2 linked regions of the Amycolatopsis sp. NBC_01480 genome follow. The protein of the gene in region 1 binds, or shares a complex with, the protein of each later gene. Links are inferred from orthologs where the notes say so. Each region holds a gene or a part of one and is shown on either strand. Other genes may lie near its edges.

Region 1 (7,899 bases):
CACCGCGAGCATGGCGATGACGATCGCCACCGCCATCGGGGCGATCAGCGTGGACAGCGGCGACTGGCCGCCGAACTGCGCGCTCGGGTCCTTCATGCCCGGGATCAGCCCGAACACCAGGATCAGCGCGAGCGGGATGCCGAGCACGGTGGCCGGCGCGCCCGGGTCGCGGAGGAACAGCTTCGCCTCCACGGCGGTCATCTTGGTGAGCATCTGCGTGGTCCCCTCAGTCCATTTTCCGGCCGGTGAGCGCGACGAACGCGTCGTCGAGGTTCGCCTGGTCCACCCGCAGCTCACCGGCGATCACCTGGTTGCGGGCCAGGAACGAGGTGACGGTGTGCAGCGCGTTGCCGCGCCCGGTCACCACCAGCTGTTCACCGCGGCGCTCGACCTTCAGCACGTCGGGCAGCGCCTCGAGCCGCGCCACGTCGACCGGCGCCGACGGGCGGAAGCGGATCCGCTGCTCGTCGTCGACCCGGCCGACCAGGCCGGCGGGCGTGTCGATGGCGGCCACGCGGCCGGAGTCGATCACCGCGATCCGGTCGCAGAGCCGCTCGGCCTCCTCCATGAAGTGCGTGACCAGCAGGATCGTCACGCCGTGCTCGCGCACCGCCTCGATCAGGTCCCAGGTGTCGCGCCGGGCCTGCGGGTCGAGGCCGGTGGTGAGCTCGTCGAGCACGGCGATCTCCGGGCTGCCCACCAGCGCGAGCGCGATGGACAGCCGCTGCTTCTGGCCGCCGGAGAGCTTCTTGTACGCGGTGTCGCGTTTTTCGGCGAGGCCCAGCGTGGCGAGCAGCCGCTCCGGATCGGCGGGCTTGCGGTAGAAGGAGGCGTACAGGTCGATCGCCTCGCGGACCCGGAGGCGGTCGGGCAGCTGGCTCTCCTGGAGCTGGATGCCGACGCGCTGGCGCACCTCGTGCCGGTCCGCGCGCGGGTCGAGGCCGAGCACCGAGAGCGTGCCGCCGTCCGCGACGCGCAGCCCCTCCAGGCACTCCACCGTGGTGGTCTTGCCGGCGCCGTTGGGCCCGAGGATCCCGAAGATCTCCCCGCGCTCCACACTGAACGACACGTCGTCCACCGCGACCTTGGTGCCGTACCGCTTGTGCAGGCGCTCGACTTCGATGACCGGCATCGCGCCCTCCCCTCATGATCGGTTCGTCCGGGAAAGCCTCCCGCGGGGAGGGCCCGGCGCGGATCGCCGGAACGGCCAGAACCGGGCTCCACCGGCAGGCGGCCGGCATCAACCGATCGGTGGAGGCGGGCGGTTTTTGACCGCTCCGGCGGCGCGTGTTACTTTCGCTACGAAACCGTTTCGTATCGGAAGGGAATCGGCTGGTGAGTGGCACGCTGGGCCGGCCGCGTGACGCGAGCCGTGACGTGGCGATCCTCGAGGCGACGCTGGCCCTGCTGATCGAAAACGGCTACGAGCAGCTGTCCATCGAGGCGGTCGCGGCCCGCTCCGGGGCGGCGAAGACGACGATCTACCGCCGCTACCGGGACAAGGCCGCCCTTGTTGCCGCCGCGGTCGAGCATCGCTCGCCCGCCACGCCGCCCTCGCTTCCCGGGGACGACCTCCGCGCGGATCTGCTCGTGCTCGTCACCTGGCTCGCGCGGCAGATCGCCGAGCAGGAGATCGGCCTGCTCGGGGCCATGTTCGCCGGGATGCGCGGCGACCCGGGGCTGGCCGCGGAAATGCGCCGCATCCTGCACCGCGACGCGGCCGCGATGACCGATCGGCTGCCGGGTGAGGCGTCCGGCGGTGTCTTCGCCGAGGTCGCGCCGGCTCTGGTCGTGCACCGTGTTGTCGTGGTCGGGGAGCCGTGCGATGAGCGCTTCGTCGAGCACCTCGTCGACGACATCCTCTTGCCGCTTCTGCGCGGTGGGCGCAGCGGATGACGCTTTCCCTGCACTCAGCGTGGGGAAAGCGTCATCCGCTACCTCCGGTCGCTGCTAAGGGTGCCGCCGCCAGGTCAGCGTGATGTCCTTTGTGGACAGCCAGGCGGCGAGGTCGTAACCGTGCGCGGCGAGGCCCTCGACAGCGGCGTACGTGGCTTCGAGCGCGTACTCGGCTTCGGACTGCGGCAGCAGGCCCTCGGCGACCGCCGCGACCAGCTCGTCGTTGTCGATGACGCGGACCGACTGCTTGTCCTTGAGCACCAGGTCGAGGTAGAGGTCGGTGGCGATCCAGCGGGCCCCTTCGCAGCGCACGCGGACCACGTCGAGGTAGAAGTCCTGGTCCCGCTCGTGGCCGGGGTTGAACCAGAAGTCGGTGACGCGCAGCCCCAGCACCGGCAGCAGCCACGACTCGAGGTAGCGGAACTGGGCGCGCCCGGGAGCGGGGCGCGCGAGGTAGAGGCCGAACGGCTCCTCGCGGAACTCCTCCACCTCCCGCGCGACGCCCTTGGGGTCGATGTTGACACGAGCGGCCGGGTCGAAGACCTCGATCTTCGGCGGGTGCAGGTCGGTCATCCGCTCATCTTGCCTTGCGCGGGGCCGGAACCGGACGTTTCTCACCCGGGTCGTACCCGGATCGGCCAGCGCGCACCCGGCCGGGCGTAGGGGGCGCTGCCGCCTGGGGCCGGTCCGCCGGGGACTGCCCGAAACCCCTCTTGCCGCAGGTGGAGCGCCTCATACCGACTCCGCGACTGAAAACTGTCGGTGGGTCGGCTTACTCTGGTTCTCGTGGCTTTCGCAACCGAACACCCCGTCCTCGCCCAGTCCGACTTCCGGCCGGTCTCCGACGTCCCCCGGTCCGGCGGCCGGTTCGAGGTCGTCAGCGACTACCAGCCCGCCGGTGACCAGCCGGCGGCCATCGACGAGCTCGAGCGCCGCATCCGCGCGGGCGAGAAGGACGTCGTGCTGCTGGGCGCCACCGGCACGGGCAAGTCGGCCACCACCGCGTGGCTGATCGAGCGCGTGCAGCGGCCCACGCTGGTCATGGCGCCGAACAAGACGCTGGCCGCGCAGCTGGCGAACGAGCTGCGCGAGCTGTTCCCGAACAACGCGGTCGAGTACTTCGTCAGCTACTACGACTACTACCAGCCCGAGGCGTACATCGCGCAGACGGACACGTACATCGAGAAGGACTCGTCGATCAACGACGACGTCGAGCGGCTGCGCCACTCCGCCACGATGAACCTGCTCTCGCGCCGCGACGTCATCGTGGTGGCCAGCGTGTCCTGCATCTACGGCCTGGGCACGCCGCAGTCCTACCTCGACCGGTCCTCGATGCTGCGGGTCGGCGAGCGGCTCGACCGCGACGTGTTCCTGCGCGCGCTGGTCGATGTGCAGTACACGCGCAACGACATCGCGTTCGCCCGCGGCACCTTCCGCGCCCGCGGCGACACGGTGGAGATCATCCCGGCGTACGAGGAGCTGGCCATCCGGGTCGAGTTCTTCGGCGACGAGATCGAGAAGCTGTACTACCTGCACCCGCTCACCGGCGACATCGTGCGCGAGATCGACGAGGTCCGGATCTTCCCGGCCACGCACTACGTCGCCGGCCCGGAGCGCATGGAGAAGGCGATCAAGGGCATCGAGGAGGAGCTCGAGCAGCGCCTGGCCGAGCTGGAGCGCCAGGGCAAGCTGCTGGAGGCCCAGCGGCTGCGCATGCGCACGGCGTACGACATCGAGATGATGCGCCAGGTCGGCTTCTGCTCCGGCATCGAGAACTACTCGCGGCACATCGACGGGCGGGGCCCCGGCACCGCGCCGGCCACGCTGATCGACTACTTCCCGGAAGACTTCCTGCTGGTCATCGACGAGTCGCACCAGACGGTGCCGCAGATCGGCAGCATGTACGAGGGCGACATGTCGCGTAAGCGCAACCTCGTCGAGTTCGGCTTCCGGCTGCCCAGCGCCACCGACAACCGGCCGCTGACCTGGGAGGAGTTCTCCGACCGGATCGGCCAGACGGTGTACCTCTCGGCGACGCCGGGCCCGTTCGAGATGGGCCAGGCGGCGGGCGAGTTCGTCGAGCAGGTGATCCGCCCGACCGGCCTGGTCGACCCGAAGGTGGTGGTCAAGCCGACCGAGGGCCAGATCGACGACCTGGTGCACGAGATCCGCGAGCGGGCGGAGAAGGACGAGCGGGTGCTGGTCACCACGCTCACCAAGAAGATGTCCGAGGACCTCACCGACTACCTGCTGGAGCTGGGCATCCGGGTGCGCTACCTGCACTCGGAGGTCGACACCCTGCGCCGCGTCGAGCTGCTGCGCCAGCTGCGCGCCGGCGACTACGACGTGCTCGTCGGCATCAACCTGCTGCGCGAGGGCCTCGACCTGCCGGAGGTGTCGCTGGTCGCGATCCTCGACGCGGACAAGGAAGGATTCCTGCGCAGCGGCACCTCGCTGATCCAGACCATCGGCCGCGCGGCCCGCAACGTCTCCGGCGAAGTCCACATGTACGCCGACAAGATCACCGACTCGATGCGCCACGCCATCGACGAGACCGACCGCCGCCGCGCCAAGCAGGTCGCCTACAACGAAGAGCGCGGCGTCGACCCGCAGCCGCTCCGGAAGAAGATCGCCGACATCCTCGACCGCGTCTACCTGGAAGCCGAGGACTCCGAAGAAACAGTCGCCGTCGGCGGCTCAGGCCGCAACTCCTCCCGCGGCAAGAAACCCGAACAAGGCGACCGCGTCCGCAGCTCCGGCATGCTCCTGGACAAGGACGTCTCGGGCATGCCCCGAGCCCAGCTGGCCGACCTGATCCAGCAAATGACCGACCAGATGATGCAAGCCGCCCGCGACCTCCAATTCGAACTGGCCGCCCGCCTCCGCGACGAGGTCTCCGACCTGAAGAAGGAACTGCGCGGAATGGACGCCGCCGGAATCAAGTGAGCCGCGGGGATGCAGTGAGCGGTCGCCGGTGACCGCCACGTTCGCGCTCGACGCTGCCCTGTTGGCTGCTACAGCCGCCGCTCCGACCGCAGCCACCAGGAGGGCCACCGCGACTCCCGCGGTGGTCGCTCCGGGCGCCGCCACTCCCGGGACTGCCGCTCCGGGGGCCGCCACTTCTGGGGCTGCCGCTCCGGGAGGTGCGACTCTTGTGGCTGCCACTCCGGCCACTTTCGCGGCGGCCGCTCGCGTCGGCGATGCCGCCGAGGCCGATGCAGCCGAGCGCGTGGCCCCCGAGCCCATGCGCGGGTTCCGTCCGTGACCACCGACCCCAGGACCGTCGAAGACGTGATCGCCTACTGCCTGGCGAAACCGGGCGCGCAGGAGACCTACCCCTTCGGCGACCACGTCCTCGTGGCGAAGGTCGGAGGCAAGGCCTTCGCCTTCATAGGCCAGAACGCCCCGCCCTCGGTCGGCTTGAAATGCGGCGCCACCGAGGAGGAGGCCGCGGAACTCCGGACCCGCTATCCGTCCACGGTCTCGGTGATGGCCTACCTGGGCCGCTACGGCTGGAACAACATCGCCCTCACCGCTCCTGTTCACGCCACCGTGCCGCCCACCGAACTGGCAGAACTACTCGACGCCTCTTACGACGCAGTGGTAGCCAAGCTGCCGAAGTCGCGCCGCCCCTGAACCTTCGCTCGATCGCCGCGGTGCCTGAATCCACAAAGGACACACCGCGAACATAGCCTGCCGCCCTGCCGCGGGATGCCTGCTGGCTCCCTGCAGCGCGCGGCCGCCTGTCTGGAGACGCTGCCGCCTGCTTGCCGCGCGGGCGCCGGTCTGGATGTCCTGCCGCACCGCCGCCTGCTTGCCGCGGGCTCCTGCCCGGATGCCCGCCACACCGCTACCGTTCTGTCCCGGGGAGCGGGGGCCAGACGTCAGGCCGGTGCCTCGACGAGCACGTCCGGTGGGTTTCCGTCGCGGACCGCGTCCAGGTACTCGGCGATCGCGTCGCGGTTGTGGGTCAGGCAGGTGATGCGGGTGGTCATGCGGTCGAGTTCGTGTTCCAGCGTCGCGATCATTTCGGGGGTCGCGTCGGGGAAGTAGAGGGCGCGGGGTTTGCCCAGGCAGGGCAGGATCTGCTTGATGATCCGCGTCGGCAGGCCGGCGTCGAGCAGACCGCGGATCTGCAGCACCCGGTCGACGGTCGGCTCGTCGTATTCGCGGTAGTCATTGGGGGAGCGGCTCGCCACGATCAGCGCTTGCTCCTCGTAGTACCGCAACAGCCGACGTGGCGTGTCAGTCCGCGCGGACAGCTCCCCGATACGCATGTGCGCCGCCTCACTCCTCGCCGGATTGACCTTCACATCCATGTGATGGTTCGAGCATACGACCATGCGAGTCCACCGGAAGCCACACCACAAGCCGCACCCCAGCCCCGACCGCCCCCGGAACCTCCCCGCCAAGCTCCCCACCCGCGCTCTCCTGCCCCTGGCCACAGCCGTCTTCCTCACCAGCCTCACCGAGACCCTGCCCGCCGGAGTGCTGCCCGGCCTGAGCGCCGGACTCGGCGTCAGCGAGGCAGCGGCGGGCCAGGCCGTCACGGTTTACGCGCTCGGCACCGCCCTCACGGCCATTCCGCTGTCCGCCGTCACCTCGAGCTGGGGACGCAAGCGGTTGCTCCTCACCGCGATGGCGGGGTTCGCCGCGGCCAACACCGTCACTGCCGTCTCGGGGAGCTACCCGCTGACGATGGCCGCCCGCTTCATCGCCGGGGTCGCGGCCGGGCTGGCTTGGGCGCTGCTCGCCGGGTTTGCGCGGGGCCTCGCGCCGGAACCGTTGCGGGGCAAGGCGATTGCCCTGGTCATGACCGGCATCCCGGTCGCGTTGTCGTTCGGGGTGCCGGCCGGGACGTTCGCCGGTGACGCGTTCGGCTGGCGCGCGCCGTTCTTCGCCATGACGGGGCTCGCCGTCGGCACGCTCGCCTGGATCGCGGCGCTCGTCCCGGAACAGCCCGGGCGACGCCACGAGAAGGCACCGGCGCTCAAGGCCCTCGCCGTCCCCGGCGTCACCCCGGTACTGGCCGTGACGCTCGTTTTCGTGCTGGCACATACGATTCTCTACACCTACGTCGCCACCTTCCTGACCACGCTGGGCCTGAGCGGGCAGACGGACCTCGTGCTGCTCGTCTTCGGCCTCGCGTCGCTGGTGAGCATCGCGGTCGTCGGCGCGCACATCCAGCGGCGGCTGCGGGCGCTCACCCTCGCCGGCACCGTGCTGGTCGCGGTGGCGGCCGCGGCCCTCGCCGGCGGCAGCCCGGTACTCGTCTACGTCGCCGCCGCGCTGTGGGGCCTCGGCTGGGGCGGCGTCCCGACGCTCCTGCAAACCGCGGCCGCCGACGCCGGCGGCGAACAGGCCGACGCCGCCCAAGCCATGCTCGTGACCCTGTGGAACGCGGCGATGGCCGGCGGCGGCGTGGCCGGCGGGATCCTGCTCGACGCGTTCGGGGCGCGCGTTTTCCCGTGGAGCGCACTGATTCTGCTGGGCCCGGTGCTCGTCGTGGTGGTTTCGGCCCGGAGCCACGGTTTCCCGCGGCCCCGGGCCGCCCCCGCCGCCTAGGGAAGGCCGGAAAGCATTCCCGGACAACGGCAACAGAGTGTCAGCGCCGAGCCGAAGCCAGCGCCGCACCGATCTCGGCAGCCGAGGCCGGAGCGGCCGGCCGGCCCAGGAACCGGTCGTCCTTGGTCACCGAGTAGGGCGCGCAGAAGGCCGGACTGCCCGCTTGCGAGCGCCAGCTTTCGGCGAGCGGCCCCATGTCCACGAAGTCGTACCCGAGCAGGGAAACCAGCTCGGCGGCCGCCTTCTTCGCGCCCGGATCGTCGCCGGCGATCGGCAGGCGGTGCGGTCGGCCGCGCCCACCGGCCGGGGCAGGGCTTCGAGGTGCTGGTAGTTGATGTTGTTGAACGCCTTCACGACGTGTGCCCCGGTCAGGTGCCGCTGGAGCAGTTCGCTGTCGGTGAGCTCCCGCGCTTCGAGCTCCGGGATGGCGCCGTCACG
Region 2 (8,006 bases), 5.5 Mb from region 1 along the record:
GTGGTGACCGGGCCGGACGAGGAGCCGCCGGTCACCGGGTCGGCCGAGGTCGTGTCGTCGCTCGTGGCGCCGCTGTTGCCGGCCGCCTCGGGTTGCGTGCGCGGGTCGTCCGCGGCGGTGTCCTGGCGGCTGCTGGTGGCGCTGTCGTGCGTCTCGCCGGCCTTGCCGCCGTGGTGGCCGCCGGTGGGGGAGTCGGGGATGAACAGCGGGTTGCCGCCGTTCTGCCGCCCGGGCCAGCCCCCGCCCAGCGCCTCCGTGGTCGTGGTGGTGGTCGGCCCGCCGACCAGGAACGTCCCGGCGAACAGCAGCCCCACGACCACCGCGCCCGATGCGCCGGTGGCGAACCAGGCCGCCTTGCGCCAGGACTTCGGCGGGGTCACCGACGCCGGCACCGAGCCGAGGTCGAACGTCCCCAGCCCGTCGACGGCCGGGGCGGCGTACACCCGGACCTCGTCTTCTTCGCGCTGACGTGGTCGCACGGCCGGGGTCCGCAGCGTGACGCGCTGCCGCCGCGGGGGTTCGGCGGGGCTCTCTGCGGCCTCATCGGCCTCGTCGTCGAAGGGCAGGAGTTCTTCGTCGTCCTCGGCCCACTGGGACTTCGGCTCGTCGGTCTGGCGCTGCAGCGAAGCAGCGGTGGCGGCGACGCGCTCCCGCCGGCTTCGCGGAGTGGGCTCACCCGGCAGCCGGCCGGACGCCGGCGCCGACCCGAAGTCGACCCGCTCCCGCCGTGCCGGGGCCACGGCGTCGTCCGGCTCCGCGAGTCGCTGCGGCTGGGGCAGTTCGAACGCCCCGGACCGCTGCGGCGGCCGGAACGCCGCGTCGGCGTCTTCCGCGACGGCCGTGCCGGACTGGTGCTGCTGGGGGAAACCCTGCGCGGCCGGGGGCCGGAAGGCCTCGTCATCGCGGCGATGCGGGTGCTGCGACGGGAAAGTGCTGTCCCCGCGCGGGTTCTGCGGCCGGAAGGCCTCGTCACCCTGCGGCAGCACACCGGTAGCGCGCGAGACCGGCGGACGGAACGCCGCATCGGCCTGGGGCAGCACACCGGCGTCGCGGCGTGCGGCCACCGGACGGAAGGCATCGGCGACGGCTGCCCGGGTGGGGTTCTGGGGCTGGGGCAGCGGGGCGGCCAGGAAGTCAGGCCGGGCCTGCGGGAGCGTTCCGCGCGCGGCGGGGAACGCCGCCTGCTGCTCGGCGCGAGGAGGGGGGAAGGCCGCCTGCTGCTCGGCGCGCGGAGGGGGGAAGGCCCCGACGGCCGGCGGGTCGATCTTGTCCGGTCCGGGGCGGTGCCGGTGGTTCCCGGCGGCGCGACGCGGCACGACGGGCGTCCAGGCGTCCGGCCCGTGCGGCCGGTGGCGGCCCGGCATCGTGACCTCGGCCGCCGCCAGGCTGTCCGGGTGGCTCGGCCCGCCCATCGTGTTTCCCGTCATGCCCGTCCGACCCTTCCCCGGTGTGGCCGTGACGGAGTCCGCGCCTCGGTTAAGCCGAACGGAGCAGGGGCGCCGACGGAGTCACTTGCTTCCACACTTGCGGACTCCCGAGCATCTGCACGCGCATCCGGCAGAGGGCGCACGGCGCCGCAGCTGCCGCGCGTCCAGGGGCCGGATCCCGACCCAGACGCAAGGGTCCTCACGGGCCCAACAGTAAAAGACCCCATGGGCGAAAGTCTCGGGGCAAAGTGCAACTTGCACAGGTTTCACCCTGTCGGGCGCGGCCAAATGGGCGTGGCTCACGCTACGCAGTGCTATCAGCGCAGGTCGCGCTGGTCACCCTCCGCTGCGGTACTTCGTCTGGGTCGACTGAAGGGACTTCATGGCCACCGCACCACTACCCGCGGCAATGATGATGGCGAGGATGTCGAGGGTGGTTCCCCCACTCGTGAGGAGCCAGGCCAGCAGTGATGCCGCAGTGGTACCACCGGCGACCGCCCAGCGACTCCGGACGTACTGCGCGACCGGCGCCCCGCCGGCCCGCTTACCCGCCGCATTGTTCAGCAGCGCCAAGTAACCCACGTGGCCCAGTGCTGCCAGCACGCTCGCGATGGCGATGATGACGGCGATGACGTTAATCATGGGGCCAGTCTGCCCGTTTTCCCGGCCGCGTGAATCGGGGAAGTCCCCGATGCCACCCGAAATTCACCGGCCCAGCCGCCCGCGGCCCAGGTTCAGCAGCGCCATCGCCAGCTGACGGCCTTCCGGGCCGAGCTCGCGGTAGCGGGCCAGCACGTCCATCTCGCGGTTGTAGACGATCCTCGTGCCGCCGGCGGCCATCCGGGCGGCGCCGACCGTCTTCGACACCTCGACGCGGCGTTTGACCAGCCGCAGGATCTCGGCGTCGAGCCAGTCGATCTCCTTGCGGAGCGAGGCGATGTCCTCGCCCGCCGTGGTGTTCTCGGCGGGCTGTCCGTCGGCGTTCTGCGTATGCGCGTTCATCGGGACCTCTCTGAAGTCCGGACTCCCAGCGGGCCCCTGGGACGGCGAAAGCCCCGGGTCCGTGGACTCCGGGGCTGCGGGTGATGGCGGGTGGGGCACTACGCGATCACGGGAGCCGGAGTCCGGGTCCCGTAAAAAAATCGCTCGCTGTAGTGCCGCACCCGATCAGTATGGCACAGGCGCGCCGCGTCCCCGCCGGCTCGCGCCCCGGAACGCACGCACGCGCGCGTGCACGAGAACGCTGATGAAGAGCCAGAACATCGGCATCGCCGGCCAGAAGAATTCGGCCCCGGACACCGCCCAGCGCACGATCAGCAGCACCGCGAGCGCCACCACGATCCCGAGGTGGATCCGCAACGCCGGGCTTCGCAGCGCTTCGCGGGCGAACGGCCTTCGCTCGGGCTGCGGCCGCGGGAGGTCGGTGGTGAGCTCGCCGAGCTCGTCGGTGAAACGGGTCGCGTAGACCGTGCTCAGCCGGTCTTCGACCTCCTCCAGGGTGAGGCGTCCTTCAGCGCCGGCAGCCTGGATCGTCGCGGCGACGCGCTCTCGGTCGTCGTCGGAAGCCCTGAGGCGGGCGGGAATCTTGTCGTCCATACCGTTCGATGCTCCGCCGCGCGCGGCCTCCGCGCGTCGGTCGCCAGGCGGCACCGCGGCGTACGTTCAGAAGCGCAGCCCGCGGCTGTGGCTGTTGAATACCTGTCGTACCCCAGGGGTAGCGTGGACAGACGATGGACACCCTCTTCGATCTCCCCGCCGAAAAGCCCTCCACCGCCCGGAACGGGGCGGGCGACCTGCTCGAGGACCTCAATCCCGCGCAGCGCGAGGCCGTCAGCCACGCGGGCGGCCCGCTGCTCGTCGTCGCCGGCGCGGGCTCGGGCAAGACCCGGGTGCTGACCCGCCGGATCGCGTACCTGCTGGGGCAGCGGGGCGTGCACCCCGGCGAGATCATGGCGATCACGTTCACCAACAAGGCCGCGGCCGAGATGCGCGAGCGCGTCGCGGCGCTCGTGGGCCGCCGGGCCAACGCGATGTGGGTGTCCACCTTCCACTCCATGTGCGTGCGGATCCTGCGCCGCGAGGCGAAGACGCTGGACATGTCGTCGAGCTTCTCCATCTACGACTCCGACGACACCAAGCGGCTGATCACGCTCGTCGCGCGGGACCTGGACATCGACCCGAAGAAGTACGCCGCGCGCACGCTCGCGGTGAACATCTCGAACCTGAAGAACGAGCTGGTCGGCCCGGAGGACGCGGCGGCGAACGCGGCGAACGACCTCGAGCGCCGCGTGGCCGAGGTGTACGGCGAGTACCAGCGCCGGCTCGACCAGGCCAACGCGTTCGACTTCGACGACCTGATCATGCGCACGGTGTCGCTGCTGCAGGCGTTCCCGGACGTGGCCGAGTACTACCGGCGCCGGTTCCGCCACGTACTCGTCGACGAGTACCAGGACACGAACCACGCGCAGTACACCCTGGTGCGAGTGCTGGCGGGCACCGAGGCGAGCGACTCCGGCATCCCGCCGGCCGAGCTGTGCGTGGTCGGCGACGCGGACCAGTCCATCTACGCGTTCCGCGGCGCCACGATCCGCAACATCGAGGAGTTCGAGCGCGACTTCCCCAACGCGCACACCATCCTGCTGGAGCAGAACTACCGGTCCACGCAGACGATCCTGTCCGCGGCGAACGCGGTGATCGCGCGCAACCCGAACCGGCGCGCGAAGCGGCTGTGGACCGATTCCGGCGACGGCGAGAAGATCGTCGGCTACGTCTCGGACAACGACCACGACGAGGCGGCGTTCGTCGCGGGGGAGATCGACGCGCTGGCGGAGAAGGGCGAGGCGGACTACTCCGACATCGCCGTCTTCTACCGCACCAACAACCAGTCGCGGGTATTCGAGGAGATCTTCATCCGCCTCGGCCTGCCGTACAAGGTCGTCGGCGGCGTGCGGTTCTACGAGCGGCGCGAGGTCCGGGACATGCTGGCGTACCTGCGGGTGCTGGCGAACCCGGACGACACGGTCAGCCTGCGCCGCATCCTGAACGTCCCGAAGCGCGGCATCGGCGACCGCGCCGAGGCCGTCGTCGCGACACACGCGGAGCGCGAGCGGATCTCCTTCGCGGCCGCGTTGCGCGACGCCGTCGAAGGCAAGGTGGCGCTGCTGAACCCGCGCTCTGCCAAGGCGATCACCGGGTTTGTGTCGCTGCTCGACGACTTGGGCGAGGTCGCCGCCTCCGGCGCGGAGGTGCACGACCTGCTGGAGTCCGTGCTGGAGCGCACGGGCTACCGCGCGGAGCTCGAGGAGTCGGACGACCCGCAGGACGCTTCGCGGGTGGAGAACCTGACCGAGCTCGTCACCGTGGCCCGGGAGTTCACCGAGTTCACCGCCGAGGTCACCCAGGACGAGAACGCCGAGCTGGTGCTGGACGACGGCGTCCCGGCTCCCGGCTCGCTGCCCGCGTTCCTGGAGCGGGTGTCGCTGGTCGCGGACGCCGACTCGATCCCGGCCGCGGACGGCGGCGAGGAGGGCGACGGCGGCGCGGGCGTGGTCACGCTGATGACCGTGCACACCGCGAAGGGCCTGGAGTACCCGGTGGTGTTCTGCACCGGCTGGGAGGACGGCGTCTTCCCGCACATGCGCGCGCTCGGCGACCCGACGGAGCTGGCGGAGGAGCGGCGCCTCGCGTACGTCGCGATCACGCGCGCGCGGGAGAGGCTGTACGTCTCGCGCGCCCTGGTGCGGTCGGCGTGGGGGCAGCCGCAGATGAACCCGGCCTCCCGCTTCCTCGACGAGCTGCCGCCGGACCTGGTCGACTGGCGGCGCTTGGAGCCCTCGTCCCCGGGCTTCGGGAACTTCGGCTCGTCCTCGGGCTCGTCGTCCTCGGGCCCGCGCGCGGCGACCACCTGGGGCCGCCGGTCCCCGTCTTCGTCCTCGTCCACCTCGTCCACGTCGCCGTTCGGCAAGGCGTGGAAGGACACGGTGGCCCTGAAGCTGGACGTCGGCGACCGCGTGAGCCACGACAAGTACGGCCTCGGCACAGTGGTCTCGTGCGACGGCGTCGGCCCCCGCTCCACGGCGACCATCGACTTCGGCGCCTCGGGCAAGGTCCGGCTGATGCTGATCGGCAGCGTGCCGATGGTGAAGCTCTAGCGCTTTTTGCCCCTGGCGGCGGGTTTCTGCTCGTGGTGGCTCTGCCGGCGGCGTTTTTTGTCGGACCCCTCCACTAACCTCGAGTCAGTCGAACACAAGTTCGACTTGATGGGGTAGGCTGGTGCTCGCGCCGGCACCCCTGGGGAGGGGGAGACGAGGGGTGTGGACGCGATCTTGTTTGGTGTCCTGGCCGGTGGGGTACAGGAGTATTTGCAGGGAGTCGTGGGGACGGCTCAGGACCAGCGTCGGGGTGGCGCCGGTCCAGGGGAAGCACCGAGATTGGCCGCGGCTTGGCGCGCACTGCTCCGCCAACACGACCTGGCCGCCGACGGCCACTGCCAGACCTGCGGCCGGGGCCGATGGACGAGACGGTCGGTTCTGGCCCGCTCTTCTTTCACCAACTCGCCTTTGGGCCATTCGCCGTTTGGCCACTCGTCTCCGGACCACTCGTCGTCGGACCACTCAAGCCAGGTTTGTTCTGACTTGGACCGCCCGAACCCGGTCGGCTCGAGCTGGTGGCCACTGCGGCGACGGAGCGACCTGTGCACCGTCTGGCAAGTGGCTGTCGCGTACTTCATCCGACGGCTGCCGACCGGGGAGCGCTAACGAGGCCCCGAGCCCGGACAAGTGGCAGATCGTGGCTCTGCGGCCGTTTGAGCCGGTTTTCGCGCGGCCCGTGAAAAGCGAGCCGCCGCAACGACGATTGCTCAGCCCAAGCGACCCCCAGCGACGGCATCCGACACCGAGGGCCCCGCGACGCCAGCACAGCTCACGGACCTACGAGGCCGAACCGCGGTATCCGGCACCGAGCGCCCCGCGACGCCAGCACAGCCCATGGACACACGAGCACCCACGGCGCCAGATGCCTGAGGCAGGCGAGCCGTCGTCATGGCAGGCAGAGCGGCCGCAATGGTTGACCGGTGCTGTTCCTGTCGGATTTGCCTGTGCCGCAACCAGGACCGCCGGATTTGCCTGCGCCCCGGTCGGGGCTGCCTGTACAGCAACCGGGGCTGCCTGCGTGGCTGCCCTGCCTGCCGGATTCGCCTGCGCAGCAAGCGGATCTGCCCGCGCCGCAACCATGGCTGCCGGACCCACCTGCGGGTTGCCGGGCCTGCTTGCACGGCAGCCTGGCTTGCCGGACCTGCCCGTGCCCCCATCGGGTCCGCCTGCGCCGCAACTGCGGTTGCCGGATTGGCCTGCACCCTTGCCAGGTCTGCCTGTGCTGCGAAAGTGTCTGCCCGCGCTGCTGGCGGGCTTGCCGGGTCTGCTTGTGCCGCAACAGGGTCTGCCCGCGTCGCTGTCTGGCCTGCCGGGTCGGCCTGCGCCGCAGCATGGTCTGCCCGCGTCGCTGTCTGGCCTGCCGAATTGGCTTGTGCCGCAACGGAATCTGCCCGCGCCGCTGTCCGGCTTGCCGGATCGGCCTGCGTCCCTGGCAGGTCTGTCCGAGGCTCTGCCGGATTTGTTTGCGCCGCTGCGCCTGATTCCAGCGTGCCTGGCCCAGGCTCAGCTGGGTCCAGTCGCGGCGGGCGGTGGCCGGAGTCAGCGGCGGCTCAAACCGCCATGCTCGCCGGCTCGAACCGTGACGCCGGGCGGCTCAGACGGTGATGCCGCGGGCCGCGAGCCAGGGGCGCGGGTCGATCTTCTTGGTGCCGTTCTGCCAGACCTCGAAGTGCAGGTGCGGGCCGGTGCTTTCGCCGCGGTCGCCGATCTTCGCGATCTGCTCGCCGCACTTGACCTTCTGGCCCTCGTGGACCGAGAAGCTGTCCATGTGGCCGTAGACCTGGATGGTGCCGTCGTCCAGCTGGAGGCGGACCCAGAGGCCGAAGCCGCTGGCCGGGCCGGCCTGGATGACGGTGCCGTCGGAGGCGGCGTAGATCGGGGTGCCGATCGAGTTCGCGATGTCGATGCCGAGGTGGCTGGTGCCCCAGCGGGCGCCGAAGCCGGAGGTGAACGTGCCGTTGGCCGGCAGGCAGGTCTTCGGGCGGGACGCCTCGTCGGCGGCCTTGCGCGCGGCGTCGGCTTCAGCCTGCTCGCGGGCCTCGGTGACCTTCTGGTTGTCGGCCATCTTGGCGGCCTCGGCGGAGGCGTCCATGCCGTGGCCGGCGGGCAGCAGCTCGGGGGCGCCGCCGGAGCCGGCGCTGCCGAGGGTGAACGAGGCGCTCGCCTCCTGGGCGTTGGCGAGCGGGGTGACGGCGGCGTCGGACTCCGAGGTCACGGTCTTGAGGGTCTGGCCGGCGGCGGCTGCGGCGAACGCGCCTGCCGCGACAGCGGCGACCACGACCCGCCCACGCAGGGCGGAAGAAGGCGGGGCGATGCGGTGCGAACCCCGCACGCGGATGACCGCACCGTCCAGTGCGTCCTTCAGCGCCGGGGAAGGGGCTTGGCCGCCGGGGGAGCGGTGTGAAGCCAAGACAGGGCCTTCCATCGT

The links.
Region 2: the proteins of uvrB (region 1) and pcrA are in contact, whole or in part, in a crystal structure (PDB 7EGT), measured with the Thermus thermophilus proteins. The link is inferred for Amycolatopsis sp. NBC_01480 from one-to-one orthologs. Residues at the interface, in WP_096411307.1 of Thermus thermophilus: Glu23, Leu25, Arg26, Asp27, Gly28, Glu29, Arg30, Phe31, Arg55, Glu326, Asp327, Phe328, Glu379, Ser382, Gln383, His398, Gly400, Arg401; in WP_096412145.1 of Thermus thermophilus: His654, Arg656, Phe657, Gln666, Asp668, Glu669, Lys680, Arg681, Leu682, Ser683, Lys685, Tyr686, Ala687.

Annotation. Positions count from the first base shown.
Region 1 is NZ_CP109442.1:9,562,013-9,569,911, reverse strand. What follows is about bases 2,263-5,262. They hold uvrB (excinuclease ABC subunit UvrB), read left to right. Parts: upstream 2,263-2,682; coding sequence 2,683-4,842; downstream 4,843-5,262. Other genes in these bases: OG371_RS44475 (MmcQ/YjbR family DNA-binding protein), read left to right, coding at 5,158-5,262; OG371_RS44485 (DUF402 domain-containing protein), read right to left, coding at 2,263-2,469. Outside these bases: OG371_RS44500 (ABC transporter permease), read right to left, coding at 1-201; OG371_RS44495 (ABC transporter ATP-binding protein), read right to left, coding at 227-1,132; OG371_RS44490 (TetR/AcrR family transcriptional regulator), read left to right, coding at 1,336-1,896; more of OG371_RS44485, read right to left, coding at 1,951-2,262; more of OG371_RS44475, read left to right, coding at 5,263-5,532; OG371_RS44470 (MerR family transcriptional regulator), read right to left, coding at 5,781-6,173; OG371_RS44465 (MFS transporter), read left to right, coding at 6,238-7,461; OG371_RS44460 (NADPH-dependent F420 reductase), read right to left, coding at 7,588-7,899. UniProt on the Escherichia coli protein: The UvrABC repair system catalyzes the recognition and processing of DNA lesions. A damage recognition complex composed of 2 UvrA and 2 UvrB subunits scans DNA for abnormalities.
Region 2 is NZ_CP109442.1:4,087,364-4,095,369, forward strand. Bases 2,761-5,867 are described here. They hold pcrA (DNA helicase PcrA), read left to right. Parts: upstream 2,761-3,157; coding sequence 3,158-5,578; downstream 5,579-5,867. Other genes in these bases: OG371_RS19675 (DUF1707 SHOCT-like domain-containing protein), read right to left, coding at 2,761-3,023. Also shown: OG371_RS19660 (hypothetical protein), read right to left, coding at 1-1,427; OG371_RS19665 (hypothetical protein), read right to left, coding at 1,764-2,069; OG371_RS19670 (chorismate mutase), read right to left, coding at 2,133-2,429; more of OG371_RS19675, read right to left, coding at 2,595-2,760; OG371_RS19685 (M23 family metallopeptidase), read right to left, coding at 7,173-7,856. UniProt on the Escherichia coli protein: A helicase with DNA-dependent ATPase activity. Unwinds DNA duplexes with 3'-5' polarity. Translocates on single-stranded DNA with 3'-5' polarity. Initiates unwinding more efficiently from a nicked substrate than double-stranded DNA.